2 regions of the Micromonospora sp. NPDC005413 genome follow, and region 1 is predicted to be linked to the other one. Evidence: riboswitches for the same ligand, from Rfam matches in the RefSeq annotation. Region 1 holds a riboswitch; the other holds the start of a gene.

Region 1 (14,537 bases):
GGGAGGACGCGTCCGCGTTGCCGCCGGCGGCGCGAATGGCCGTCACCACCCGCTCGTGCACGGCCCTGGCCGCCCTGGACCGCGACCCGGTGAGCGGGTGCGGCTTGTAGATCAGGCGCAGCCGGGGATTCGTGGCCAGCAGTCCCTTGACGATCCGCTCACCCATCAGCACCAGCGAGGTGTGGTACGGGTCGTCGTCGAGCCAGCCCTCCCAGGTGGGGGCGTAGAGCACGGTGAACGGCCGGTCCACCGACTCGGCGCCGAAGGTGTGCACCCCGGCGAGCTGCGGCCGGCCGATCTCGACGATGTCCGAGTCGAGCACACCCACACCGGCCCGGGCGTAGCGCTCCCGGCCGGCCAGGCCGGCGACCCAGACCTCGTCGTACACCTTGCTGTACGGGTTGACGCTGGCCTGCTTGTCGCTGTCACCGTGCCCGACGAAGATGTGTTTCGTGCTCGGCTCGCGGAGCATGTGGATGTTCGCGCCGACGTTCGCCGCGTAGAGCGCCGTGCGGAGGCTGCCGAGTTCGAGGTTCATGAAGTCGACCCCGGTGGGTACGCAGATCACCGGCAGCCGGGTGTCGGCCAGCTCCAGGAACGCCTCCCGGCTCCGCATCAGCACCACCGCGCGCTGCTGAAGCGCCTCGATCGGGGCGAGCCACATGTTCGCCTGGTAGACGTCCTTGGCCGGGCCGGCGAAGTAGAGCGCCACCTCGGGCTGGTAGGTGTCCAGCCAACGCTGGACGGCGGGCAGCAGCGGGCCCTGCCCCGCGCCCTGGCCCCGACCTCGGAGCCAGGTCAGCGCGATGATGGCGCCCACCACACCGGTCGCCACGACCGCCACCGCGGCGGCGACGAAGAACGGCGTCGCATCGTGCTGCACCGCGGCGGCCACAGCGGCCGGCACCAGCAGCAGGTTGAGCAGGGGCATCCGGTCACCGGCGACCGCCGCCGCCCAGGCCGGCGGCTGGGGGGCCGACCGCAGCGGACCCAGCTCGATGTTGCGCACCATCGCGGAGAGCGGGTTACGACGCTCGATCATGGTGGAGAGCGCCCCGGCGAAGACCGACACGACCCACACCGCGGCCGGCAGCACCAGCAGCAGGGTCAGCTCCCCGCCGCTGAGCCGCACCTCGGCGGCGACGAGCAACACGGCCGCGAGGTCCCGGGTCAGCTGCCGGTACGACCAGTGCAGGCCCACCTTCTCCAACAGCAGCTGCGACGGCGGTGACCAGCGGGCGACGGCGAACTCGCCGATGATGGCGGCCAGCCCGGCGACGGCGAACAGGCCGACCCAGCCGAATACGCCACCGACGAGCATTACCAGGTAGGCCAGTACCAGCAGCGCACTGTGGGCGGCCACTCCGAGGCGTCCTGTCAACGTGCCGAACAAACGAGTTCGCTCCCTACAAGATTTGGTTGCGGGCTGCGCCCGTGATGGATCGACGGCACTCCCCGTCGCGCAGCGGTCAGTCGCGGCCGGCTGCGTGTGACTGCGACCTTAACGCGAAGGGACACCTCGGTGCCGCTCGGGTATCCGGCACCATTTCGGTCAAAGTTCCGCGCCTCGGTGCGCCGGGCCCCGCCACCGGGTCCGGCTGCTCGGCGGGGAAAGCGTTCAGGCGACCCGCCGGAAGCAGGTCATCGCCCCGGGCGCCCGGCGCTTGGCGAACTCCTGGTAGCCGAGCTGCGGCGCGGTGTCGCGGGCGTACCGGTTGCCGTTGTAGACGCAGATGGTGCCCACGTCCAGGCGGTCCAGCGCCGACGCCAGCTCGGCCGGTGCCGCGGTGGTCTCACCGTCGGCGAAGCCGGCGAGCAGCAGCCGGTCCTTGGCGAACTGGGATTCGAGGTCGTACTCGACGAGGTAGAAGTCGCGGGGCAGGACGACCCGGACCTCGCTGGTGATGATCGGTGAGGTCCGCATGATCGTCTTTGGGGCGAGCAGCATGCCCTGCGGGCGGTCCAACCCCTTGATCCAGAAAGCGATCGCCTGACGCTGCTGCGGGAGCTTCCAGGTGGGGCGGTCGTGCACGTCGACCCAACTCTTCGACGACCACATCGGGGTGGCGAACAGAGCGAACGAGGCGACCAGCAGCGCCGCGATCCCGCCGGCCGCCGCCCGGCGCAGCGCCGGCGTCGGTGCCGGCACGCGCACGGTGCAGAGCAGACCGATCAGCGTCGGTAGGGCGAGCAGCCACGGCACGCGCCAGAGCACCACCGAGATGCCGCTCAACGCGCTCATCACCTCCAGCACGCCGGGCACGAACATCACGCTCAACGCCAGGGTGGCACCGGCGGCGAGCAGCGCGGGGGTGCGCCGACGGGCGAGTAGTGGACCGCACCACAACGCCAGACCGCTGATCACCCCGACCACGCCGATCAGCAGGGTCCGTCGGTAGGTGTACGCCGCGTTGAAGAATTCGTCGTCCGCGCCGGCCGCCGTCATCCCGCCGAGCACCAGGCGGGAGACCACCAGCGAACCGATCGGGTACGCGAGGGCGGCGACGGCCGCGATGATGGCGGCCTTCCACCGACCGACCAGCAGCATGGCGAAGCTGGCTGCGCCGACCAGCATCGGCAGGATGATCGCCGCCGTGTTGGTGAGGCCGATCGCGGTGATCGAGAGCGCGACGATGAGCGCCAGGCTGCGCCGCGACCGGGTGTCGAACCACTCGGTCAGGTAGAGCCACATCAGCGGGATGACCGCCGAGACGAACATGCCCTTGCCCTCGTGGAGCCGGGGGAGGTGGAACGTGCCCAGTGCGGCGTCCCCGCCGGCGACGAGGTACAGGTACGCGATGGCGACGGTGAAGGCGAGCATCGGACGACGCGGGGCCCACCGGTGCGTCAGCCGCCAGAGTGCCAGCGCCGCGAGCACCGCCATGATCGGCAGCAGCACGTACCAGAGCGCCGAGCTGGCGTGGATGCCGACGACGTTGGCGAACGCGCCGTCGAAGACCTCGATCGACGGGATCGGCGGCTGCGAGCCCATGGCCGGCAGCACGTTCTCGGAGAACAGGAAGTCGTTGAGCGGGATCAGGTCCCGCTCGGCGATCCAGACCGACTTGCCGACGTAGTAGACGTCGTCCGGGGTGTTGCGGGCCATGAAGAACGAGGAGATGCCGACCAGCACCGAGATGGCCAGCGCGTACGCCGACTGCACCGTGGTGGGCGCCGGGACGGCCGCAGTGGACACCGGGCCGCTCAGCCAGACCCGGCGCAGCAGCAGGATCCCGCCGATCGCCGCGAGCAGGCCGGCCACCGCCGGGATCCACCACGTGAGGCCCGCCCCGGTCCCGGCCACACCGGCGGTGATGGCGGCCACGGCGGCGGCGACCAGCACCCCGGTCAGCAGGCGGCGGTCGACGGCGGGCTGCGGGCCGGTCGGCTCGACCGGTGCCGCCCGCTCGCTGTCGACGGGAGTGCTGGCGGAGCGACGGCGGGCGCGCAGGAGGGCCACGATCGCGAGCACCACGCAGGCGAGCAGCCAGATCCGGAAGGTCACCGAGGGACGCAGGTCCACCAGGAATGCCGCGTGGTACAGCACGGTGAAGAGCGCGAACGCGATCACGGCACCATCGGTGAGCACCGCCGGGGCGACGGCCACCAACGCGCGTACCCGGGACACCAGGGGGCGACGGTTGGCGGGCCGGGTTGTCTGCTCGGGCCGCGGCGTTGGATCCGAGTCGGCGGGCGCTACGGCGATGCTGTCGACGTTGGCCACGGGCGTCCTTACTCGTCAGGCGGATGAGGGTTTCGGCGCGGTGACGGCCGGGTGTCAAGGGGGCAGCCTAGCGGAATCGGACAGGGAGACCGGTCTTCCGGGCGGCGGGGTGTCGGGTGCCTGGTCAACCCGAGATCGGGGCCGCCCGGGGACGGGGTAGGGCGCTGTCGGCGCCGAGCCCGGCGGCCACGGATTCGACCAGGTTGTCGAGGTACCCGTCGGTGAGCGGGAGGCGGGCGATGGCGAGCCGCCAGTAGAGCGGGCCCACGATGAGGTCGATCGCGGCGTGCGGGTCGGTGTCGGCGGGCAGTTCGCCACGCTGCACGGCGCGGGTGACGAGACGACCGCCGAGTTCCTGCTGCCGGGCGTGCAGCACCTGACGCAGGGTCGCATCGATGCTGGGGTTGCGGGCGGCCTCGGCCAGCAGGTCCGGGATGATCTGTGAGGCCAGCGGGTGACGCAGCGCGTGCGCCACCGCCTGGAACAGCAGCGCGAGGTCGCCCCGCACGGTGCCGGTGTCCAGTGCCGGCAGCTTGCCGTGCGCGGCGGCGGCGACCATCTCCAGCACCAGGTCGAGCTTCGAGCTCCACCGCCGGTAGATCGCCGTCTTGCTGACGCCGGCCCGGCGGGCCACCGCCTCGATGGAGAGGCGGCCGTAGCCGACCGCGGCGAGCTCCTGCATCAGGGCGCGCCGGATAGCCGTGGTGATCTCGTCCCGGAGCACCGCCGCCCCGGCCGGGGCTCGCCTCTTTTCGGTCGTCATCGAGGGCTCTTATCGCAGGTCACGACGCCTAGGGTAGCGCAACGACGGTACGGTTGCGTCCCGACGTGTTTCGGACTACTGTCCTCGCAGCGACGAGGCGGCGCCCCGCGCACATCTCCCACTAGGATTCGATCGTCGCGAGCAACCCCGTCTGCACGAAAGATCGGAGCGCCATTTCCATGGCCACCACCGCGCTGGTCGACCCCGACACGGGCCTGACCCAGGCGCAGCTGGCCGCTCGGCACGGGCTACGGGTCGCCGGTGAGCGACCCACCCTCGCCGAGTACAGCCGCCGACTATGGGCGTACCGGCATTTCATCGCCGCGTACGCCAACGCCAAGCTTGTCGCCTCGTACAGCAACGCCAAGCTGGGCCAGCTCTGGCAGGTGCTCACCCCGCTGACCAACGCCGCCGTCTACTACCTGATCTTCGGGGTGGTGTTGGCGCAGAACGACAGCATCCCGAACTTCATCGCCTACCTGACCACCGGGCTGTTCATCTTCAACTTCACCCAGAGCGCGGTGCTGGCGGGCACCCAGTCGATCAGCGGCAACCTGGGGCTGATCCGGGCACTGCACTTCCCCCGGGCCAGCCTGCCGCTGTCCACGACGATCACCCAGTTCCAGCAGCTGCTGGCCTCGATGGTGGTGCTGATCGGCATCGTGTTGGTGACCGGCGAGCCGATCACGTGGAAGTGGCTGATGCTGGTGCCGGCCCTTCTGCTCCAGGCGGTGTTCAACGCCGGCGTGGTGCTGCTGGTCGCCCGGATGGGTTCCAAGGCCAGCGACCTGAAGCAGGTCATGCCGTTCCTCATGCGTACCTGGATGTACGGCTCCGGCGTGCTCTACAGCGTCAGCCTCTTCGAGCGGCTGCCCGGTTGGGCGACGACGCTGGTCCAGTACAACCCGCTGCTGGTCTACATCGAGCTGGCCCGGTACGCGCTGCTGGATCAGGCGCCACTGCTCAACGAGTCGCTGACCCAGCTCTGGCTGGTCGGCGCCGGGTGGGCGCTGGTGGCCGGGATCGGTGGCTTCATCTACTTCTGGCGCGGCGAACAGGAGTACGGCCGTGGTTGAGCAATTCGACGCGCCCCTCGAGGCGACCGCGACGATGACCCGGACGCAGGAGCGCATCCCGACCGTGGTCGTGGACGACGCGCACCTCATCTACCGGGTGCACCAGGGCGCTGCCGGTGGCACCACGCCGGTGGCCGCGCTGCGCCGGCTGGTCAAGCGCACCTCCGCGCCGAACATCCGGGAGGTGCACGCGGTGAAGGGGGTGTCGTTCACCGCGTACCGGGGCGAGGCGATCGGGCTGATCGGCAGCAACGGCTCCGGCAAGTCCACCATCCTGCGGGCCATCGCCGGCCTACTGCCGGTCAACCGGGGCGCGATCCACACCCAGGGGCAGCCGTCGCTGCTCGGTGTGAACGCGGCACTGCTCAACGACCTCTCGGGTGAGCGCAACGTCGTCCTCGGTTGCCTGGCCATGGGCATGCATCCCGACGAGGTGGCCCAGCAGGCCGCCGGGATCATCGACTTCTCCGGGATCAACGAGCGGGGCGACTTTGCCAGTCTGCCGATGCGGACGTACTCGTCGGGCATGGCGGCCCGGCTGCGGTTCTCCATCGCCGCTGCCAAGAAGCACGACGTGCTGCTCATCGACGAGGCGCTCGCCACCGGCGACAAGGGCTTCCGCAAGCGCAGCGAGCAGCGGGTCCGGGAGCTGCGCGAGGGCGCCGGCACTGTGTTCCTGGTCAGCCACCAGCTCTCCTCGGTGCGCGACACCTGCGAACGGACGATCTGGCTGGAATCGGGCGTCATCCGGATGGACGGCCCCACCGACGAGGTCATCCGGGCATACGAGGCGTACGCGAACAGCAAGTAGAGTGCCGGCGAACGTCCGGCATCGACACGGCACCACGGCCCGCGTCGCCCACGTTGGGGTGACGCGGGCCGCGCGTTAAGGTTCATTCCGTCGCCGCTCGGGCGGAACCTTCCGTTAACGCATCCCTGAGAGTGAGGATCCGGCAATGACGCAGGACCAGACCACTGGCCCGGACGCCGCAACGGAGACCCCGGCGCCGTGGCGGCCCTCGCGGACAGTGGCGGTGGTTCTGGCCGGAGGCACCGGGACCCGGTTGGGTCTCGGCATCCCGAAGCAGCTGCTGAAGATCGCCGGCAAGCCGATCATCGAGCACACCCTGGCGGTCTTCGAGGCGGCGCCGGAGATCGACGAGATCATCGTGCTGATGGCGACCGGCCACGTCGACGACGCCCAGCAGATCGTCGAGAAGGCCGGCCTGCGCAAGGTCACCAAGGTGATCGAGGGTGGCGACACCCGCAACGCCACCACCCGGATCGCGCTGGACGCGGTCGGCCCGGCCGACTGCAACATCCTCTTCCACGACGCGGTGCGTCCGCTGCTCAGTGGCCGGATCGTGCGCGAGTGCGTGAACGCGCTCTGGACCTACGACGCCGTGGACGTGGCCATCCCGTCCGCGGACACGATCATCCAGGTGGACGAGAACGACTGCATCACCGACATTCCGGTGCGCTCCCGGCTGCGCCGCGGGCAGACCCCGCAGGCGTTCCGCTCCCCCACCATCCGTGAGGCGTACCGGATCGCCGAGGATGACCCCCACTTCGCCGCCACCGACGACTGCGGCGTGGTGCTGCGCTACCTGCCCGGCACCCCGATCAAGGTGATCGACGGTTCGGACGAGAACATCAAGGTCACCCACCCGGTCGACGTGCACCTGGCGGACAAGCTCTTCCAGCTCGCGGCAGCGCAGGCGCCCCGGCTGACCGACCACCGCAGCTACAGCGAGGAGCTGACCGGCCGCACCATCGTGGTGTTCGGCGGCAGCTACGGCATCGGCCACGAGCTGACCGAGCTGGCCCGTCGCTTCGGCGCCCAGGTCTTCCCGTTCAGCCGCTCCACCACCGGCACCCACGTGGAGCGCGCCGAGGACGTCGAAGCCGCTCTGAAGACCGCCTTCGAGGCCACCGGCCGCATCGACCACGTGGTGGTCACCGCCGGAATCCTGGAGAAGGGCGCCCTCGCCGAGATGGACGAGGAGACGATGGACCGGCTGCTCCAGGTCAACTTCGTCGGCCCGGTGACCATCGCCCGCCAGTCCCTTCCGTATCTCCAGCAGACCAAGGGCCAGCTGCTGCTCTACACCTCCAGCTCCTACACCCGGGGGCGGGCCCGCTACGCGCTCTACTCGGCCACCAAGGCCGCCCTGGTCAACCTCACCCAGGCGCTCGCCGACGAGTGGGCCGACGTCGGCGTACGCGTCAACTGCATCAACCCGGAGCGGACCGCCACCCCGATGCGGACGCGGGCCTTCGGCGAGGAGCCGGAGCACACCCTGCTCGCCGCGGAGGCCGTCGCCCAGTCGTCGCTGGACGTGCTGATCTCCGACCTGACCGGCCAGGTGATCGACGTACGCCGGGCGCACGGTGACGGGCCCACGCCGAGCGTGCCGGCCCAGTCCGGGCCGGGTCGGGTCGAGTCGCCGGCCAACGCGGCGTCTGCGAACTGACGCCGACGGCGCAACCACGAACGGAGCTACATGCGCGGCGACCTGGTCCGAAAGCTGGTTGCCCGGTGCCTGAGCACCGGGTTGGCCGTGCTGGCCTTCGTCGTGCTGGCGCTCACCGGAGCCACCGGCTGGGGGCTGGCGCTGGCCGTCGCCGCGTTGGTCGCCTCGGCCGCCGAGCAGCGGATCCGGCCCGGCGCTGACCTCGTCGCGGAGACGACGCTGATCGCCGCCGCGGTCCTGGTCGGTTACTCCCGGCGACTGGACGACGGGCTCGACCTCACGCTGGTCGCCACCGGGCTGATCCTGCTGGGGCTGGTGCTGCTGGTGGGTCCGCTGCGCACCGCCGGCAACCTGGAGATCCGGGCGGCCAACCTGCCGGTGCGGGCCTGGACGCCGCTGGTCGCCGACCGGATCGGCACAGCCCTGCTCGGGCTGCTCGCCGCGATGGCCCTCGCTGCCGCGCTGGCCCTGCCGGCCGGTGTGGCGCTGGCCGCCAGCCTGCTGGTCGGCGCGGGCGCCGGTGTGGTCGCACTGGACCTGGCCCGGCGGCGGTTCCGGCCGAGGGCCGGTGGCGGGCCGGTGGCCCGTGCGTTGCGCCGGCACCAGCCGGAGTTCCTGCTCTACTTCTCCGCGCCTCCCGGGTCGGAATACCAGGTCACCATGTGGCTGCCGTACCTGGAACGGATCGGCCGGCCGTTCATGGTCGTGCTGCGCGAGCCGGAGTTCCTGGCCCCGATCGCTGCGGCCACCGACGCACCGGTGGTCTACTGCCCCACCCTGCGGGCCATGGACGAGGCGCTGGTGCCGAGCCTGCGGGCGGCGTTCTACGTCAACCACGGGGCGAAGAACAGCCACTGCATCCGCTTCACCCAGCTCACCCACGTGCAGCTGCACCACGGCGACAGCGACAAGGCGCCGAGCGCCAACCCGGTGTCGGGGATCTTCGACCGGATCTTCGTGGCGGGGCCGGCGGCGATCGACCGGTACGCCCGCGCCGGGGTGCACATCCCGGCGGACAAGTTCGTGGTGGTGGGCCGCCCGCAGGTCGAGTCGATCGAGGTACGCCCCGAGCCGGTACGCGGACTGGCACATCCAACCGTGCTCTACACACCGACCTGGACCGGGCACCACGCCGACGCCGACTACTGCTCGCTGCCGGTGGCCGAAGGGCTGCTGCGTCGGCTGCTGGAGCGCGGCGCGACGGTGATCCTGCGGGCCCACCCGTACACCGCGCAGAACCCGGCCTCGGCCCGGCAACTGGGCCGGCTGACCGAGTTGCTGGTGGTCGATCGTGCCCGCACCGGGCGGCAGCACGTGGTGGGCGCGGCAGCCCGGGAGCTGAGCCTGACCGAGTGCGTCAACCGCTCGGACGCGCTGGTCTCCGACGTGTCCGGGGTGGTCTCGGATTACCTCTACTCCGGCAAGCCGTACACGGTCACCGACATGGGCGACGAGGGCGACCGGTTCGTGGAGCGCTTCCCGTTGGCCGGGTCGGGTTACGTACTGCGTCGGGACATGTCCAATGTGGATGACGTGCTGACCGCTCTGCTGGACACCGACCCGCTGGCCGAGGCGCGTTGGGCGACCCGCCGCCGCTACCTGGGCGACTTCCCGGCCGAGTCGTACGCCGAGGCGTTCCTGACCGCCGCCCGCCGGGAGCTGGCACCGTTGCCGGGCTCTGCGGCCGTGCGGTCGCCTCAGCTCTCCCCCCTTGCCTGACCGGGCTGCCCGACCGGGCAAGGGAGCGGACGCCTAGCTCAATTCGAATCGCCGCCCTGCGCTGAGCTCAACCCGGACGACCCCGGGGGTGCCCGCCGGCGCATGCCATTCGGCTGTCACGGGGGCTCCGGCAACTACATTCGGGCCGCCGGTGGCCATGAGGGCGGCAGCCGCCGCCCGGTTGTCCCGCTGGACCGCACGGCTCAGCGGTACGAGTCCAGCAGCGCCAACACGGCCGCCGGGTCCTCCACATGCGCGTTGTGCCCGAGGCCGGGCAGCGTGGCGACCGGTACGCCGTACTCCTTGAGTTGCTCGTCAGTGACCATCGGGTCGTGTTCACCACGCGCCAGCACCACCGGCACGTCGGTTGCCGCCAGCGACGCGGCCAGATCGGGCTCACCGACGGCGAACGCGGTCGGGTCCATGGCGAGACGCCAACGGCCGTCGACCTGACGCAGCCCGGCGTCCACGACCGGGGCATCCGGCGGGACCAGGCCGACCAGTCCGGAGACCCGCAGGTAGCGGCGAGCCGCCTCGGTGCGGCTGGCGAACCAGCTCACCGGACGCGCGGCCAACTCGGCGGCGCGGGTCAGCTCGGCGGGTGACCACGATGCCTTGATGCCCAGACCGACCACCGCATCCACCGGCAACCCGGCGGTGCGGGCGGCCAGCGCGAGGCCGACCACCCCACCCAGCGAGTGCCCGAGCACGACGAGCCGGTCGTCAGCGGCGAGGCCGTGGGCGATCCGGCCGGCGAAACCCGCAAAGGAGTACGACGACAGCGGTGCCGCCCAGCCATGACCGGCGAGGTCCGGTGCCAGCCACCGCCCGGGCCAGCGCTGCTCAAGGTACGGCGCCCAGGGCAACCACACGTCACCCGTCGCCCCCATGCCGTGCAGCAGCAGCAGGACCGGCCTTCGACCAGCGTGACCACCCGATTCATCCACCACGGCCGCAGTCTCCCACGGTTCGCGGACGGGTACGAGAGCCCTTGTCCGCGGCACGTGCGGGGGCACCGACCGATGGAGATCCACTGTAGAGTTCGCCGCCTGGAAGGGCAGAGCATTCTGTCGATCCATCGCGGAGAGGAGCCCGCCTTGCTCACGAGGCAACGATCAGCACTGGTGGCGGCCCTGGCGGCCGTCGCGCTCGGCACGGCGCCCAGTGCTCCCGCGCTCGGCACCACGCCGGGCGTCCCCGCCCCGGGCGCCGACGCTGTCGCGGCGGCTGACCGCGTCCTGCGGGTCTACAACAACAACATCGAGAACCTGGTGGTGAACAACTCCGACGGGACCTGCACCCGGATATCCGGGCCTGACCACCTGACCTCGATCCTGGTCGACGACGCCGGCCGCACCGGCACCAGTGGCGTGGTGGCGCCCGACATCCTGATCGTCCAGCAGGTGCGCGGCACCGGCCAGGCCGAGGCGTACGCCGACCAACTCTCGGCCAAGTTCGGCTACCCGGCGGGCACCTACGGGGCGATCGTGGCCTGGAGTGACCCGGAGCCGTGGGGCAGCACGCACAAGTGCAGCTCCCAGTCACTCGGTGACCTCAAGAAGAAGCAGACCAACGGGATCATCTGGAACACCAGGACCCTCAGCCTCGCCGCCGGCGACATCTCGAAGTACTGGAGCGCGGGCTGGCTCAAGCCCGGCACGGCGTACGCCAACGGTGCCGGATGCACGCTGTACAAGCCGCCGAACAGCGACCCGGACAGCACCGACTACCACAAGTGGAAGCGGACCAGCGCCATCGCGGCCCGGTTCACTATCAAGGCGACCGGCACGAGCGTGTTCGCCGCGACCATGCACCTGCCGCAGGAAAACCGGCAGAACGCCTGCGCCGGCGACGGCGACCGGGGCATCGCCAACACCGGCATCCACCTCGGCGCCGACGCGACCAGCCTGCTGAACGCCTCCACAATCCGCGTCGTGGGGATCGACGCGAACCGCACGGGCATCGCACCCGGCACGCTGAGCGGCTACGACATGACCGGCTACGGGTCGAAGGCCACCAACGGGTCGAGCAAGATCGATTATCTCTTCGTCAAGGGCGCCGTGCAGCCGTCCAGCATCGACCACACGGTCGGCGGGACGAAATCGAACCACCTCGCGCTGTACGGCTTCATCGCTTACTGACCGCACCGACAGAGACGCCGCGGGCGCCGGCCCCTTGTGGGGGACGGCGCCCGCGACGGCCTGCGTGCCTGGGTCAGGCGGAGTAGCCCCGGCTGGCGATCCAGTTGGCCAGGTCGATCGTGGTGATCCAGTACGACGGGTCGGCCGCGTTGGCCGAGTCGGCGATTCGCACGGTCCGGCCGTTGTCCTTGTAACCCACCACGGCGATGTAGTGCCCGCCGCCGTAGGAGTGCCAGCCACCGTTGGTGTCGGTGGCGTCGCCGACGACGTTGGCCACCACACCGCGACCGTCGGTGATCGCCTTGACCACGTCGGCCTGGAGCTGGTCCATCTGGGCCGAGCTGGGCGTGCCGGCGAACATCCGGGTCCGGTACGGGGAGCCCTTCACCTCGGCGTTGAGCACCCGGGTGGTGTCCAGGGCCGAGTTGGTGCCCATCTCGGTGGTGCCCAGCTCGGCGCCCAGCGCATCCTGGGTGCGGTTGATGCCGGCGGCGCTGAGAGCGTTACGGGTGGCAGCCGGGCCGCAGTTGTAGTACGTGTTCTGCGCCTGGTAGTCGTAGTCGAGCACCTTGGTCGCGGGCGGCTTCGGCGGCTCCGGCTTGCGGGTCAGATCCGGGTTGCTGCTGGCCTTGGCGGCGGGCGACGCGGCACTGGTGGCCGGCGCGGGGGCGGCGGTGGTCGGTGCGGCGCTGGCCGAGGGGGACGCGTCGCGCGCCTCGCTGCGGGAGGCAGCGGTGTCGCTGCGCATCTCGGCGACCGTGGTCACGGTGTGCTGGCTGGCCGGGGCGTCGTCGGCGCTGGTGAGCAGGGCGCCGGTGGTGCTGGCGATCGCGAGTGCCGCGGCGGAGGCGACAACGATCTGGTACGGGCGCTCGGTGGCGAGGCGGCGGAGCTGACGCTTCAGGGTGTGCTTCACGGGGTCCTCCACGGATCAGGGGGAGAGCGGCACACCGGGGCCGGACCGGCATCCGGGCAGGCGCCAGCGCGCGGACCGTGGTCCGCGGATGGTGAACCGCTCAGGGGAACGCCCGGCGCGGCCGGGCGGGAAAGGCAGTGACCCGGGGGGTCAGCTCACCGTCACTGGACGAATGAGCGGGGGCACTGCTTCGCCGTGGAGGCGAGGGAACAACCGAGGGATGGAAAGGTGCTGCACGAGGATAGAACTCCTTCCGACACCGCCTACCGGGTTAGCTGACGGATTCGGGCGGGAAGATCGCCCTACCGCGGGCCGTGGCTCGCGGATTCACCCCGGACTTTCTGATGGGTCCCCGGTTCGTAGATCACGATTGAGCGGGTCGGTGCGGCGTCGCCTCTTGCGAACGGTTACCGCACCGGACAGGACGACAGTACTGGCCGGCTCTCACCCTGCCAAGCCGGGTTCACCTGCGTAAACCCCAATCGGCGCGACAATTTCTGCGCGTATTGCCGATGATGTGACTCGATGGGACAACCGGTTACGGTGACGCCTGCGGGCGACAACCGGACAGGCCGCCGAAAATGCGGCCACAATCACGGGGAAAATCGAGCCGATCGTGCCCGACGCCCGATTCGCCATTGACATGACCGGGCTCACATAACGGATCGGGTTCAACCCGCGCGAGCTGGACGCCAGCGTGCCACGAGTGCGGGACGGAGCGCCCGGGTAGCCGCCCGGCGGGCGGGGACCAGGTTCGGCCGCAGCCGGTCCGCCGCCGCGTACGCCTCCTCGGCGAGAGTGCGGGCCGACTCGGCGGCCAGTTCCGCGTCCCGCCAGGCGGCCCGCTCCCGGGTGGCGGCGGCCTGGTAGTCGGCCAGCCTCGCGTCCCGGATCGCCCGGCTGAGCAGCACCTCCTGCTCGACCGGGTGCCGCCGGGGATCCCAGCCGTGCCGGTGCCCGAACACGTCGCCGAACTGCGCCATGGTCAGGTCGCCCCGCCAGTGCGCCGCCGCCGCGGCGCGATGCAGGTAGCGCTCCCGGGAGGCGTACTCGGCGGGGGTGCGGGGGGTTCGCGGGGTGGGTAGCGCCCCGGTGCCCGCGAACCGACGGGCGGCGGTGTCCGCCTCGTCGTACCCGGCCCAGGCCCGCTCCATCTGCTCCTGGGCGGTCAGCCAGGCCACGCGGCGCCGCCGTGCGGTCCTGGTCGCGCCGGCTGCGGCGACGGCCACCTCCTCGGCGTACCGGCGCAGGTCGACGGCCTCGGCCGCGGCCAACTCCCGGGCGGTGGGCGCGGTCGGGAGCGGGTCGTCCGTGGGCCGGTCCCGCTCGGGGCGGGCGGCCAGCACGATGAGTACGCCCAGTGTCAGCAGGAACAGGGCCGACCAGATGGCGGCGGCCTGCGGCACCTCGGTCACGAACTGGTAGAAGACGACGGTCTCCATGGTCGGCACCTCGGGGAGAGCAATGCGGTGGGACCCCCACCGGGCCACGGTGGGCCACGGATCGACGGGGGCGGAGCGGGTGGATCGACAGGGCGCGGCGACGGGACGCTCGTCCCGGTGGATCAGCGCCCGGGTGGGGCCCGGGGCGCCCGGCTGCTCGGGGCGTCGACGAGGGGCAGCCGGTCGGCCCCGGCCGCGCACACCGGCAGCACGCCGGCCGCCGCGACGGTGCCCCGGCCGGCGGGCAGCGCCGGTTGCGAGTCGACCGACCAGGCCCGGGAG
Region 2 (14,537 bases), on a different contig from region 1:
GGCGGACGCGCCGCCGGTGGCGGTGGCGGTCGGTCGGTCGCCCGGCGGGGAGGTCTCGGCGGTGCTGCACGTGGTCTACCGGCAGGCCCGCCGGATCGGCGTGGAGGTGATCGGCGGGGTCCACGGTGACCGGTTGGTGATCGTGCTGGGTGGCGCGGCGGACCCGCTGACCGCCACCGCCAAGCTGCTGAGCGCGTTCGGGGACGGCCCGGTGGTGGTCGGCCCGGCCGTGCCCAGCCTGGATGAGGCGACCGAGTCGGCGCGGGCCGCGCTGTCCGGTTTCCGGGCGGCGCCGGCATGGCCCAGCGCCCCCCGCCCGGTGCCGGCCGCGGACCTGTTGCCGGAGCGGGCCCTCGCTGGCGACGCGGAGGCCCGTCGGCGGCTGCGGCACGACGTGTACGCGACCCTGGTACGCGCCGGTGGCGAACTGCTGGCGACCCTGGACGCGTTCCTGGCCGCCGGCGGCACGCTGGAGAGCGCCGCCCGTGCGCTGTTCGTACACCCGAACACCGTGCGTTACCGGCTGCGGCGGATCGCCGAGGTCACCGGCTTCTCGCCGCTGGTTCCCCGGGACGCGTTCGCCCTTCAGGTCGCGCTGACCGTGGGCCGGTTGGATCCGGTTGCCCCGCTGACCTCACCTGTCCCGACTCAGACAATGACCCCGGCCACCCGGAAAACCACCCAAACCGAGGACGATCCCCGCCGATCTTTGTAGGAAACCTCCAAAGGTTCTAGTGTGGTTTGGTCGGAGGCGGCACCGCTTTACCCACGCGTATCCGGGAGAGTCATAGGCGTGCTCGCCGTACTTAGTCCCGGCCAGGGTTCTCAGAAACCCGGCTTCCTGACTCCCTGGCTCGACCTGACCGGCACTGAGGCGCGCCTGCGCGAGTGGTCGGCGCTGGCCGGGGTCGACCTGATGCATCTGGGCACCGCCGCCGACGCCGACGAGATCAAGGACACCGCCCGCACCCAGCCGTTGCTGGTCGCCGCGGCGCTGCTCGCGGTCGAGCACCTGCCGCTGGACGGCGTCGCGCTCACCGCAGGCCACAGCGTCGGCGAGTTGGGTGCCGCCGCCGTGGCCGGTGTGCTGTCGGCCGAAGCCGCGATCACCCTCGCCGGCGTACGAGGCCGGGAGATGGCCGCCGCGTGCGCGCTGGAGCCGACCGGAATGGCCGCCGTGCTCGGCGGCGACCCCGACGACGTGCTCGCCGCGATCGAGGCGCACGGGTTGTACCCGGCCAACCGCAACGGCGCCGGGCAGATCGTCGCCGCCGGCGCGCTGGAGGGGCTCGACAAGCTCGCCGCCGAGCCACCCGCCAGGGCCCGGATCATCCGACTCCAGGTGGCCGGCGCGTTCCACACCCCGTACATGGCCCCGGCCGAGACCGCGCTCGCCGCCGTCGCCGCCGGCATCACCTCCGCCGACCCGGCCCGGATCCTGCTGTCGAACCTCGACGGCACCGCGGTCGACAACGGTCCGGACATGGTGCAGCGCCTCGTCCGGCAGGTCACCGCGCCGGTGCGCTGGGACCTGTGCATGCGTACGCTGGCCGGCCTCGGGGTCACCGGCGTGATCGAGCTACCACCGGCCGGCACCCTCGCCGGGCTGGTCAAACGGGACCTCAAGGGCGACGGCGCCCCGGAGATCGTCACCCTGAACACCCCGGACGACCTGCCGGCCGCACGGGACCTGATCGCCCGCATCGGAGGTCTCTCATGACTGGCAGTCGCATCGTCTCGATGGGGCACTACCAGCCGTCCCGGGTGGTGACCAACGACGAGATCGCCCAGCTCGTCGACACCAACGACGAGTGGATCCGCGACCGCGTCGGCATCGTCACCCGGCGGATCGCCGACAGCGAGACGGTGGCCGACATGGCCGCCGCCGCCGCCGGCAAGGCGCTGGCCAACTCCGGCCTGACCGCCGCCGACATCGACCTGGTCGTGGTCGCCACCTGCTCCTCCATCGACCGCAGCCCGAACGTGGCCTGCCGGGTCGCCGCCAAGCTGGGCATCGCCGCGCCGGGCGCGTTCGACGTCAACACCGCCTGCTCGGGCTTCGCCTACGCGCTGAGCATCGTCGACCACGCCATCCGGGCCGGCTCGTCGCGCAACGCGATCGTCATCGGGGCGGAGAAGCTCTCCGACTTCACCGACTGGACCGACCGCTCCACCTGCATCATCTTCGCGGACGGCGCCGGCGCCGCGGTGGTCACCGCCACCGCCGACGACGAGCCGGCCGGGATCGGCCCGGTGGTCTGGGGTTCGGCACCGGAAAAGAGCGACGCGGTCCGCATCGAGGGCTGGCGCCCGTACATCCAGCAGGAGGGGCAGTCGGTGTTCCGCTGGGCCACCACCGCGCTGGCGCCGCTCGCACTGCAGGCCTGTGAGCGGGCCGGGGTCGACCCGTCGGAGCTGGCCGCGTTCGTGCCGCACCAGGCCAACGCCCGGATCATCGACGGCATCGTCAAGCGGCTCAACATCCCCAACGCGATCATCGCGAAGGACATCGTCGAGTCCGGCAACACCTCCGCAGCGAGCGTGCCGCTGGCCCTGTCCAAGCTGGTCGAGCGCCGGGAGGTGCCCTCGGGCGCACCGGTGCTGCTGTTCGGCTTCGGCGGTGGCCTGACCTACGCCGGTCAGGTCGTCCGCTGCCCCTGATGACCCCCTCGGGCGCGTACGCGTCGAGGAGTGGCGGTCGGCGACGCCGTCCGCCGGACAACCCCCGATGAAAGGAACCAACCGCAATGACCCGTGACGAGATCACCACCGGCCTCGCCGAGATCCTCGAAGAGGTTGCCGGGGTGAACCCGGACGACGTGGCCGAGGGGAAGTCCTTCACCGACGACCTCGATGTCGACTCGCTCTCCATGGTGGAGGTCGTGGTGGCTGCCGAGGAGAAGTTCGGCGTCAAGATCCCGGACAACGAGGTGCAGAACCTCAAGACCGTCGGTGATGCTGTCAGCTACATCTCGGCGCAGTCCTGATCATGAGTCGTCCTGACGTCGTCGTCACCGGGCTCGGCGCGACGACCCCGCTTGGCGGGGACGTCGCGTCGACCTGGGACGCCATGCTCGCCGGCCGCTCCGGGGTGAGTGCCCTCACCCAGGAGTGGGCCGAGCAACTGCCGGTCCGGATCGCCGCCCAGTTGGCCGTGGAGCCATCCGAGGTGCTGGACCGGATCCGACTGCGCCGACTGGACCGTTCCGAGGCGATCGCGATCATCGCGGCGCAGCAGGCCTGGGCGGACGCCGGCCTCGCCGGCTCCGACCTCGACGGGGAGCGGCTGGCCGTCAGCGTCGGCTCCGGCATCGGCGGTGCCACCACCCTGCTCGCCCAGGACGACATCCTGGAGGCGTCCGGGCCGCGGCGGGTCTCCCCGCACACCATCCCGATGCTGATGCCGAACGGTCCGGCCGCCTGGGTCGGGCTGGAGCTGGGCGCCAAGGCCGGCGTGCACGCGGTGGCCAGCGCCTGCGCCACCGGCGCCGAGGCGATCGCACTGGGCCTGGACATCATCCGTTCCGGCCGCGCCGACGTGGTGGTGGCCGGCGGCACCGAGGCGGTCATCCACCCGCTGCCGATCGCCGGGTTCAGCTCGATGCGGGCCATGTCGACCCGCAACGACGACCCGGAGCGGGCTTCCCGCCCATGGGACAAGGGCCGGGACGGCTTTGTTCTCGGCGAGGGCGCCGGCGTCATCGTGCTGGAGCGGGCCGACCACGCCGCCGCCCGGGGCGCCCGGGTGTACGCCCGTCTCGCCGGCGCCGGCATCACCTCCGACGCGTACGACATCGTGCAGCCGCACGCCGAGGGCGAGGGCGCCATCCGTGCCATCGCGAAGGCGATCGCGGACGCGGACGTGGCCAAGCGCGACATCGTGCACGTCAACGCGCACGCCACCTCGACCCCGGTCGGGGACATGCTGGAGATCAGCGCGCTGCACAAGGCGCTCGGCGACCACCCGGTGCTCGCCGCGACGAAGTCGATGACCGGTCACCTGCTCGGTGCCGCCGGCGCGCTGGAGTCGATCGCCACCATCCTGGCCATCCGTGACGGTGTCGTCCCTCCGACGATCAACCTCGACGACCCGGAGCCCGGCCTCACCCTGGAGGTCGCCGCCCACAAGGCGCGCCACATGGAGATCCCCGCCGCGTTGAACAACGCGTTCGGCTTCGGCGGCCACAACGTGGCGCTGGTCTTCACGCGGCCCTGAGATCCCGCTCCAGAAGTCAGGAAGCCCCTTCTCATCGCCTGGCGATGAGAAGGGGCCTTTCCTTCGTTCAGGCACGGTTGCGGGGGTGCCGCTTCGCGGTGCGCTCGTTGCCGTGGCGGTAGTTGCCGGTCCAGCGGGCCATCACCAACTGCGGGTCGTCGTCGACCTCGGCGAGGAACTCCGCTGCCCGGGCACCGCGCAGCGTGCCGGCCACCCGCCCGTGGTGGGTGATCACCACCGTGCCGTCCGCGCGCTGGTCGTACCGAAAGCCCTGTGGCGCTGCCATGGCACCGAGGCTGCCAGGCCGGTGCCAACCGTGGCGAGGGGTTTTCCGCGCGCGGGTCCGGAACGGTCGGAGTGGGTCAGGTGCCGCAGGTGGTGGCGGGCAGGCCGGTAACGGCCACCGGGGACCGGCCGCCCGGTCGGGCCTTGCCGGCCAGCACGGCAGCCAGTGCGGTCATCGACGCCCGGGTGGACGAGTACGTGGCCAGCAGCGTCGGTGACGCCGCGTCAGCCAGCACGTACGGGGTGTCCATGGCAACCGTGACCGCCGCGTCGGCGCGCAGGTCGCTGGCGCCGTCGCCGAAGCCCACCAGGTGCACGATCGTGCCGCCGCTGGGCTTGACCGGCACCCCGGCGGCGGTCAGAGCGGCGGTGAGCGCGGTCCTGGTGCCGTCCCGACCGGCGGAGGAGGTGACGGTGACCGGCCCGCGTACGGCGCCACCGCAGGTGCCCCGCAGCACGGTGACGGCGGCGGCGGCCAGCGCGTCGGCTGCCGCACGGTGAGCCGGGGTGTTGAGCGTGGACATCTGCGCCGCCGGCAGCTCCGCGAGCCGGAACTTCATGGTCAGCACCCGGGTGACCGCCTCGACCAGCCGGGCCCGGGGCAGTGACCCGCCGCGCAACGCGGCGAGCAGCCCGTCGTACGCCTGGCCGACGTTCGGAGTCATCAGGATCAGGTCGTTACCGGCGTTCAGCGCTCGGACCGCCGCCTCTCCGGGAGCCCAGCGCTTCGCGGGTGGCATGTTCATCCCGTCGGTGATCACCACACCCTTGAAGCCGAGTTGGCCGCGCAGCACGTCGGTGAGCAGCTTGTGCGAGAAGGTCGCCGGGGTCCCCGGGTCGATCGCGCGCGCGTCCAGATGGCCGGACATCACCGCCATCGCCCCGGCGTCGATCCCGGCGGTGAACGGGGGCCACGCGCCGCTCTGCAACGCCTCGGCGGACTGGGTGAGCAACGGCAGGTCCTGGTGCGAGTCGTCGGCGCTGTGGCCGTGCCCCGGGAAGTGCTTCAGGGTGGCCGCTACCCCGACCGCCTGTAGGCCGCGTACGGCACCGCCGACCTGGGCCCCGGCCTTCTGCGGGTCGGCGCCGTACGACCGGGAGCCGATCACGGTGCTGCGGGTGGCCAGCACGTCGGCCACCGGGGCGAAGTCGACGTTGATCCCCATGGCGGCCAGCTCGGTGCCGGCGGCACGCCAGGCGGCCTCGGTGAGCTTCGGGTCGCCGGCCGCTCCCGCCGCGAGGGCGCTGGGCAGCACGGTGACCCCGTCGGTCACCCGGGTCACGACGCCGTACTCCTGGTCGGTGCCGATCAGGAGTGGCGCGGGGCTGGCGGCGAGCCGACCGGCGGCGACACGCAGCCCGGCGGTGAGCTCGTGCACCTGCTTCGGATTGTCGACGTTGGTGGTCTCCTGGTTGCCCTTGGTCGGATCGTCGGCGCTGAATCCGACCAGGATCAGGCCACCCAGCCGGTACTTTGTGATCATGTCGGCGGGTGTGTCGACCCCGGCCAGCGCCTGGTTACCGGCCGCCGAGCCGGCGGAGACCTTCGTCGCCGAGTCGCCGTAGGCGTATGGCATCAGCACCTGGCCGACCAGATCTTCGTCGGACAGCGTGGCGACCAGCGCGGCGGCACGGGCGGCGGGGTCACCGGCCGGCGGCGCGGCGGGGGTGCTGGTGCTGGGGCCGGCGGAGGTGATGGCCGGGTCGGGCGTCGGGGCGGGGCGGTCCGGGGCACCCGAGCAGCCGGAGAGGAGCAGAGCGGTCAGGGCGGCGGCAGCGACACTGGCGCGCCACGGGCGATTCGACACGCCACCTATCCCACCAGTTCCCCCTTATCAGGGCAACTTGACCTTACCGCCCGCACGCCCCCAGCTACAGCGTGCTGGCTGGTGGCCGACTCGCACGCCGCCGGGTCAGCCGACCCGCGTGAGCAAGGTCACCGGGGCGCCGTCGCCGGCGTACCGGTAGGGCTCCAGGTCCGCGTCCCACGCGGTGCCGAGCGCCTTGTCCAGGGCGTGCGCCAACGCCTCCGGGGCCCGGGAAGCGACCATCAGGGCCCGCAGCCGGTCCTCGCCGAGTTGGATGTCGCCGGCCACGCCGACGGTGGCCCGGAACAGACCACGGGCCGGCACGTACATGAAGCGCTCACCGTCGGCGCCGGGACTCGGCTCCTCGGTGACCTCGAAACGGATCATGGGCCACTGCCGTAGGGCAGCAGCCAGATCGGCGCCCGTTCCCGGACGACCGGTCCACCCGCACTCGGCCCGGCGTGCGCCGGGGTCGACGGGTTGTGCCGTCCACTGCAGGTTGACCGGCGCGGCTAGGACGCGCGCGATCGCCCACTCGACGTGCGAGCACACGGCGAGTGGGGTCGAGTGGACGTATACGACGCCACGCGTTGGCACGGTGACCTCCCGGAGAGCGAGGTGCGTCTTCCCCTACGACCTCGTCCACCCAGGTGGTTACTGCAACACATGATTACTCCTGTGGCGGGTGGTGCGCCAGGGAATCGGAAAAAACGCCGGGTGGAATAGCCGGACGGGTGGTCGCCGTTACCTCTCAGGACACCGCGACGACCAGCATGATGTCGTGGTCCTGTACAGTTCCACCGGCGGCTTCTGCCGCGTTAGACCTTCGCGGGCCGAGTTCAGTGGGGCCCGCACACAGCCCCCGGACGTCCAGTCCTCCCGTACGTCTTGCAAGGAGTACCTCCGTGGCGAGCAACACCTCAAAGACCGCGCGCGCGTCCGTCCGGGCCGGCCAGGCTGGCCAGGGTGGCGCCCTCAGCGTGCTGGGCGAGTTCAAGTACCTCATCCCGCTCAACGGCGGCAAGCACGCCTACGTGCGGAACCTGACCAACGGCAAGACCGCGCACCTGCGCACGGACTCCGACGCCTTCGTCGAGGAGATCCGCGTGCTGGCCGCCGCCGGCCACGCCACCAAGATCCGGGCGGAGATCAACAACCTGGCTGCCACCCACCCGGGTGACGGCTGGGAGGCCACCGAGAAGCGCCTGGTCGCGGCCGGCGTCTTCGAGGGCTGAGCCCTCCCCCACCGCATCACCTGAACCGCCCGCCGGGAGATCCGGCGGGCGGTTTCGCGTTCCGGGACGGTTCAGCCCGGGTCGAGCAGAGCGACCTCGCCAGTGGCCAGGTCGTAGAGGCCGCCGACCACGGCGACCCGACCGGCGGCGACCGGTCCGGCCAGCAGGTCGTCCTCGCGCAGGGTGTGCACCGTGCGCCGGACGTGCCGGCGGATCGCCAGCGGATGCACCGCCGGATCGTCGATCCCCGCCTCGGTCACCGCCGGGGCGATCTCGTCCACCAGGTACGCGAGCGAGCCCCCGGGCCGCTGCCCGGTGCGCAGCGCGTCCACCGCGGCACCCACAGCGCCGCACCGCTCGTGGCCGAGGACCATGACCAGCGGTACGCCGAGCTGACCGACCACGTACTCGATCGAGCCGCACACCGCGCGATCGAGCACGTGCCCACCGGTACGGATCACGCAGATCGCGCCGAAGGTCTGGTCGAAGATCGCCTCCAGCGGCACCCGCGAGTCGATGCAGCCGAGCACCACGGCGTATGGCTGCTGGTCGCCGGAGGCGGCAGCGGCGGCCGTCACGTCGTGTCCATGCACCGGCTGGCCGCTGACGAACCGCCGGTTGCCGGCGAGCAGATCGGCCAGCGCGGCGCGCGGCGTGCCGCCGGCCTGCCGCCCCTGCCCCGACGTCCCGCCCATGGGCGATCCCGACGACACCATGCCGTTCAGCTTGGCCCGCCGTCGGAGACCACGGGCGGGGTCGGGAATGTTGGCCACGGCGCGATTGGCGCGGTGTCCTGGCGGGTAGCCGGTGTTACCGCCGGGTATCGGAGGTGCTGGTGGTGCCGGGCGGCCCTGGGGAGGTGGCGATGCCGGAGCGGTTCGAGGTCGGTCTGCCGGACGGCGTACGGCTCAACGTCGAGGCGACGGGGCCGACGGACGCCCAGGTCACCGCCATCCTGCTGCACGGCTGGACACTGGATGGACGCGCCTGGCACCGGCAGGTCGACGCGCTCACCGCCTCGTCGCTCGACGGGGCGGTGCGGGTGGTCACCTACGACGCGCGGGGGCACGGCCGGTCCAGCTGCATGGCGCTGCCCACGGCCACGCTGGCCCAGCTCGGCGACGACCTGGTCGCGGTGATCGACGCGGTGGCGCCGGCCGGGCCGGTGCTCCTGGTCGGGCACTCGCTGGGCGGCATGACGATCATGGAGTACGCCCACCGCCACCCCGCGCACTTCGCCGCCCGTACGGCCGGACTGGTCTTCGTCTCGACCACCGCCGAGGGGCACACGCACACCGCCTACGGGCTCTCGCCGCGGATCACCCGACTGATCCGGCTGGCCGAGACGACCGGTGCCGGCGTGCTGGCCCGGTGCGGCTCGTGGCGAGCGCCCCGGGCACTGCTGAACGCGCTGCAACCGAGCATCCGGTGGATACTCTTCGGCGACCGCTGCGAGCCGGCCGACATCCGCCTGGTGACCTCGGCGGTGGCTCGTGCCTCGCTGCGCTCGATCGGCGGGTTCCGCGCCTCCATCGGCACACAGCACCGGCTGGACACCCTCGCCGCGTTGGCCCACCTGCCGGCCGCCGCCCTGGTCGGCGACCGGGACCGGCTGACCCCACCGCCGTGCGCCGAGTCGATCGCCGCGGCCCTGCCGGCCACCGAGCTGACCGTCTGCCCGGGTGCCGGGCACATGCTCATGATGGAGCGCCCGGACGAGGTGAACGCCGCCCTGACCGGCGTCCTGCGTCGGGTGCTCGCCGAACAGCCGCCCCGCACACACGGCGCGACCCCCGCCACGACGGGTGTCTGACCCCGTTCCCGCACCTCGGGCGCGCCGGGCCGGGCCGGAGGCCGTACCCTTCTGCGTTGGCCCGCGCGGTTCCCGCCGCTTGCCGGCGATCTTCGAAGGAGCATGCGTTGACCGACCAGACCGGCCTGGAGCAGGAGATCGCCGCCGAGCAACGCCACCTCGACCGGGTGTACGCCCGACTGGCCGAACTGCGGCGCTCGGCGGTCCGCGCCGAGCGCGACGGCTACCGGATGGCCCGGGTGGGCACGTTCGGTGCGCTGGTCGAACGCGACGCGATGGTCTTCCACGCGGCGCAGCGGCGGCACACCCTGGACGCCGAGCACGAGGGGCTGGTCTTCGGTCGGATGGACCTGCGCGACCGTCAGGTGCTGCACGTCGGGCGACTCGGGATCCGGGACGAGGACGCCACCACGCTGGTCGTCGACTGGCGGGCTCCGGCCGCCGCCGCCTTCTACCAGGCCACCCCGGCGCAATCGCTGGATCTGGTGCGCCGCCGCACGATCCAGACCCGTGGCGAGCGGGTCACCCGGATCGAGGACGAGTTGCTGGACCCGACCGCCGCCCCGGAGGGGATGACGGTCGTCGGCGACGGCGCGTTGCTGGCCACCCTGTCCAAGGCCACCGGCCGGGGCATGCGGGACATCGTGGCGACCATCCAGCGGGAGCAGGACGAGGCGATCCGCTCGCCCGGCTCCGGAGTGACGATCGTCGCGGGCGGCCCGGGCACCGGCAAGACCGCGGTAGCTCTGCACCGGGCCGCGTTCCTGCTCTACTCCGACCGCAGCCGGTACGCGGGCGGCGGCATCCTGGTGGTCGGCCCGTCATCGGTCTTCGTCGAGTACATTGCCTCGGTTCTGCCGTCGCTCGGTGAGGACACGGCGACCCTGCACTCGCTGGGCACCCTCTTTCCGGGAATGACCGCCACCCGCACCGATCCGCCCGAGGTGGCCGCGGTGAAGGGGTCGCTGCGGATGCGGCAGGTGCTGGAACGGGCGGCCCGTGACGCGGTGCCCGGCGGCCCGGGTGAGCTGCGGCTGCTCTACCGGGGCACGCTGCTGCGGCTGGACCGGGCCGCGCTGGACCGGGTCCGGGACCGCGCGCTGCAACGGGGCGCCCGACGCAACGAGGTGCGCCGGGCCGGCTTCGACGGGGTGTTCGCCGCGCTCTGGGCCCAGGCCCGGGAGGTGGGCATCACTCGACTGCCGGAGCAGCGGGCCTTCGAGGCCGAGATCGCCGAGCGGCCGGAGTTTCGGGAGTTCCTCAAGGCGTGGTGGCCTCGGCTGCACCCTCGGCACGTGCTCGGCTGGTTGGCGCAGCCGGACCGGCTGCGCCGGTACGCCTCGGGAATCCTCTCCTCCGCGGAGATCCGGCTGCTCAACGCCGCGTACCGGAGTCTCGAATCGACCGGGCTGACCATCGCCGACGTGGCACTGCTGGACGAGTTGGACGCGCTGCTCGGCAAGCCGGCGCAGCCGGCCCGGGCCCGGCGCGACCCGTTCCAGCTCGCTGGCGGCGTACGCGAGCTGAGCACCCTCGGCGACCGGCAGCGGGCCGCGCGTGCGGCGGCTCGGGAGCGCCCGGCGGACTACCGGGACTACGCGCACGTGGTGGTGGACGAGGCCCAGGACGTCTCACCGATGCAGTGGCGGATGATCGGTCGACGTGGCCGCCTGGCCTCCTGGACGGTGGTGGGTGACCCCGCGCAGACCGCGTGGACCGGCCACCCCGACGAGCTGGACCGCGCCCGGGACCAGGCGCTGGGTCGGCGCAAGCGGCACGATTTCACGCTCACCACCAACTACCGCAACTCGGCGGAGATCTTCGCGGTGGCGGCGGCGGAGATCCGCCGGCTCTACCCTGACCTGCCGCTGCCGACCGCCGTCCGCTCCACCGGGGTCGATCCGGTCGAGCTGGTGGTGCCCGCGGCGGGGCTGGAGACGGCGATCGTGGAGGCGGCCACCGGCCTGCTGGCCGAGGTGGAGGGCACCGTCGGGGTGATCACGCCGGTCCCCCGCCGCGACGAGGTCGTCGGTTGGCTCGGCGCGCTCGACGCACCAAGGTTGCAGGTGGTGACCAGCCTTGAGGCCAAGGGCATGGAGTACGACGCGGTGGTGCTGGTCGCACCGAGCGAGATCCGGGCCGATCCGGGTGCCGGGGTGCGCACCCTGTACGTCGCGCTCTCCCGGGCCACTCAGCGGCTCACCACCATCGACCCGACCGGCTGATCCGTGCTGGTGGCTGCCGGCGAGAGCCGCCTGCCGTACACTTGCACACATAGCGATGTGAGCATACATTTGACCGGGTCCTGACTGGCAGCGGAGGGTGTATCTCGTGGGCGCAGGTCATGACCACCACCATGGATCGGTCGCCAATGCCGCACACCGGCACAGAGGCCGACTCTGGGCAGCGTTCGGCCTGCTCGCCACCCTGATGGTGGTGGAGGCGGTGGCCGCCCTGCACACCGGCTCACTCGCCCTGCTCTCCGACGCCGGGCACATGTTCACCGACGTGCTCGGCATCGGGATGGCGCTCGCCGCGATCACCGCAACCCGGCGCGCCACCGGCGACCCGCAACGCACCTTCGGGCTCTACCGACTCGAGGTGCTCGCCGCGCTCGCCAACGCCGTCCTGCTCTCCGGCGTCGCGGTCTACGTGGTGATCGAGGCGATCCGCCGCTTCGGCGACCCGCACGAGGTCATCGCCGGCCCGATGCTCGCGGTGGCCGTGCTCGGCCTGCTCGCGAACATCGTCGCCTTCGCCCTGCTCCGCGTCGGAGCCCGGGAGAGCATCAACCTCCAGGGCGCCTACCTGGAGGTGCTCGGCGACCTGCTCGGCTCGCTCGGCGTGATCGGCGCGGCACTGCTCATCACCGCCACCGACTGGTGGTGGGCCGACCCACTGGTCGCGGTCGCCATCGGCGTGTTCATCCTGCCGCGTACCTGGCGGCTGGCACGCGCCGCCGTCCGCATCCTGGTGCAGGCCGCCCCGGAACACCTCCAGGTGACCGCCGTGCACGACCGGTTGGCCGCGGTGCCCGGTGTCGTCGAGGTGCACGACCTGCACGTCTGGACGCTCACCTCAGGCATGGACGTGGCCTCCGCGCACCTGACCATGGCGCCCGGCGCGGAGGTCGGCGCGGTGCTCACCGCGGCGCGTACGGCCCTGCACGACGACTTTCGGATCGAGCACGCGACGTTGCAGATCGAGCCCAGCGCCGCCTCCGGGGCCTGCGGCCCGGTCGAGTGGTGACGGTAGCTTTCAAGAGCTTTGTTCGGCTTCGTCGGTATTCATCGTGACGACGTACGCACCGTCCGTCACATCGGCTGCACCTGCCCCAGCGGCACCGGTAGGCTCGGTCCCGGCCTCCACCAGGCGGCGCCCTCCCGGCGCCGGTGGTGGTCGCCGCCTAATCGCCCGAGTGGCGAACCGGGGAACCACGTTCCTGGGGTGCATCCGCGTCAGCGGTAGGGATCTTCCGTCCCGAACCCGTCAGCTAACCCGGTCGGCGGCTGACGGAAGGACATGCGCAGTGGCACCAGCACGACCACCCTCCGCCCGACTGGCGGCCCTGATCGTCGCGATGTTCGCCCTCGGCGTCGCGCTCCCGGCCGGCGCCGCCTCGGCCGCACCCCCGAGCGGCCTGCGGGCCGCCGCCGCACCCGACTCCGACGAAGAGGGCGGCACCCCGGCCCTGCGGGCCCAGCTCGACGCGGCCAGCAAGGGCTATCTGGACGCGAAGCGCGCCCTGGACACCTCCGTGCAGCGGCAGCAGCAGCTCGCCACCCAACTGAAGACCACCGAGGCCGAGCTCGACCAGCGCAGCGGCAAGGTTGGCGAGATCGCCGGCGTGGCGTACCGCACCGGCCGGCTCGGCGCGATGTCGGCGTTGCTCAACAGCAACACCCCGGAGGGCTTCATGGATCGGGCCGCCGCGCTGGAGGCGGTGGCCGCCAACGAGGACCGGGTGCTGCGCGACCTGCTTGCCACCAAGGACCAGGCCAACCGCACCCGGGTCGCCCTGGACGGCGAGATCATTGAACAGCGCAAGCAGGTCGCGGTGATGGCCAAGCGCAAGGAGCAGGCCGAACGGGCCCTGACCGTGGCCACCACGCCCAAGCCGCGGACCACCGCCGACACCGGCTCCAACCGGGGCACCTCCGCCGCCAACGCGACGGCCGCGCCGCGCAACTCCGACGGCTCCTGGCCGTCGGAGTCGTGCAGCGTCAACGACCCCACGCCGGCCAGCGGCTGCATCACCCCGCGCACCCTGCACGCGCTCAACCAGGCCAAGGCCGCTGGCTTCACCCGGTACGTCTCCTGCCACCGCCCCAGCGGCTCCGGTGAACACCCGAAGGGCCGGGCCTGCGACTTCGCCGCGCAGAAGGGTGGCTTCGGCGGCGACGCCACCGGCGGCGACAAGACCTACGGCAACAACCTGGCCGCGTACTTCATCCGCAACGCCGATCGGCTCGCCGTGCTGTACGTGATCTGGTACAGGCAGATCTGGCTGCCCAGCAGCGGGTGGAAGTCGTACAGCGGGGCGGGTGGCGACCCGTCCAGCGACCACACCAACCACGTGCACCTGTCGGTCTACTGACCCATCCGTGGTCGGTGCCTCTCACACATGGGGGGCACCGACCACGGCTACGTCACAGGGCGTACCCCTGATGTCGCCGGCCGTCGGACGACCCGGCCGGCGTCGGCGGGCAGCATCGCGGTATGCGACGGATCCCGCCCACCGCCCGCAAGGGGCTGCTCACCCTGCACCTGGTCACCTCGCTCGGCTGGCTCGGCGCCGACCTGGTGCTGCTCACCCTCGGCATCGCCGTGCAGCGTGGCGCCGACCCGGCCGTGATGTATCCGGTCGCGGCACTGGTCGGCACCGTGCTGTTCGCGCCGCTGAGCGTGCTGGTCTGGCTGATCGGCGTCACCAGCGCGCTGCTCACTCCGTGGGGCCTGCTGCGCTACCGCTGGGTGCTGGTCAAGCTGGTGCTCACCACGGTGATGGTGGGGCTGGTGCTCTTCCTGCTGACCCCGAATCTGCGGCACGCCGGTGCGGTGGGCGCCGCCCTGCCGGCGCGGGATCGCGCCGACCTGGTGATCGCACCCGCGGTGTCGACCAGCCTGATGATCATCGCGACGGTGCTGTCCACCTACAAGCCGTGGGGCCGGCGGCCCGG

The links. A riboswitch is a leader RNA that binds a small molecule or an ion and turns the genes downstream of it on or off. The one in region 1 is predicted to bind cyclic di-AMP.
Region 2: another riboswitch for cyclic di-AMP. It lies ahead of ABZS37_RS24855 (hypothetical protein); the one in region 1 lies ahead of ABZS37_RS06730 (C39 family peptidase).

What each region holds. Positions count from the first base shown of each region.
Region 1 covers NZ_JBEXEV010000003.1:190,143-204,679, forward strand. The annotation lists gene ABZS37_RS06685 (CDP-glycerol glycerophosphotransferase family protein) at 1-1,393, opposite strand, end outside; gene ABZS37_RS06690 (DUF6077 domain-containing protein) at 1,619-3,724, opposite strand; gene ABZS37_RS06695 (TetR/AcrR family transcriptional regulator) at 3,849-4,487, opposite strand; gene ABZS37_RS06700 (ABC transporter permease) at 4,667-5,563, shown strand; gene ABZS37_RS06705 (ABC transporter ATP-binding protein) at 5,598-6,374, shown strand; gene ABZS37_RS06710 (bifunctional cytidylyltransferase/SDR family oxidoreductase) at 6,520-8,037, shown strand; gene ABZS37_RS06715 (CDP-glycerol glycerophosphotransferase family protein) at 8,068-9,756, shown strand; gene ABZS37_RS06720 (alpha/beta hydrolase) at 9,960-10,706, opposite strand; gene ABZS37_RS06725 (hypothetical protein) at 10,881-11,897, shown strand; gene ABZS37_RS06730 (C39 family peptidase) at 11,971-12,825, opposite strand; cyclic di-AMP (ydaO/yuaA leader) riboswitch at 13,059-13,200, opposite strand; gene ABZS37_RS06735 (hypothetical protein) at 13,485-14,255, opposite strand; gene ABZS37_RS06740 (hypothetical protein) at 14,378-14,537, opposite strand, start outside.
Region 2 covers NZ_JBEXEV010000028.1:84,645-99,181, forward strand. The annotation lists gene ABZS37_RS24790 (helix-turn-helix domain-containing protein) at 1-715, shown strand, start outside; partial or broken gene ABZS37_RS24795 (ACP S-malonyltransferase) at 794-1,702, shown strand; gene ABZS37_RS24800 (beta-ketoacyl-ACP synthase III) at 1,717-2,661, shown strand; gene ABZS37_RS24805 (acyl carrier protein) at 2,748-2,987, shown strand; gene fabF (beta-ketoacyl-ACP synthase II) at 2,990-4,216, shown strand; gene ABZS37_RS24815 (hypothetical protein) at 4,284-4,502, opposite strand; gene ABZS37_RS24820 (glycoside hydrolase family 3 protein) at 4,579-6,309, opposite strand; gene ABZS37_RS24825 (DUF3145 domain-containing protein) at 6,415-6,906, opposite strand; gene ABZS37_RS24830 (hypothetical protein) at 7,215-7,544, shown strand; gene ABZS37_RS24835 (carbonic anhydrase) at 7,616-8,239, opposite strand; gene ABZS37_RS24840 (alpha/beta hydrolase) at 8,410-9,357, shown strand; gene ABZS37_RS24845 (AAA family ATPase) at 9,465-11,582, shown strand; gene ABZS37_RS24850 (cation diffusion facilitator family transporter) at 11,689-12,606, shown strand; cyclic di-AMP (ydaO/yuaA leader) riboswitch at 12,751-12,881, shown strand; gene ABZS37_RS24855 (hypothetical protein) at 12,938-13,954, shown strand; gene ABZS37_RS24860 (hypothetical protein) at 14,077-14,537, shown strand, end outside.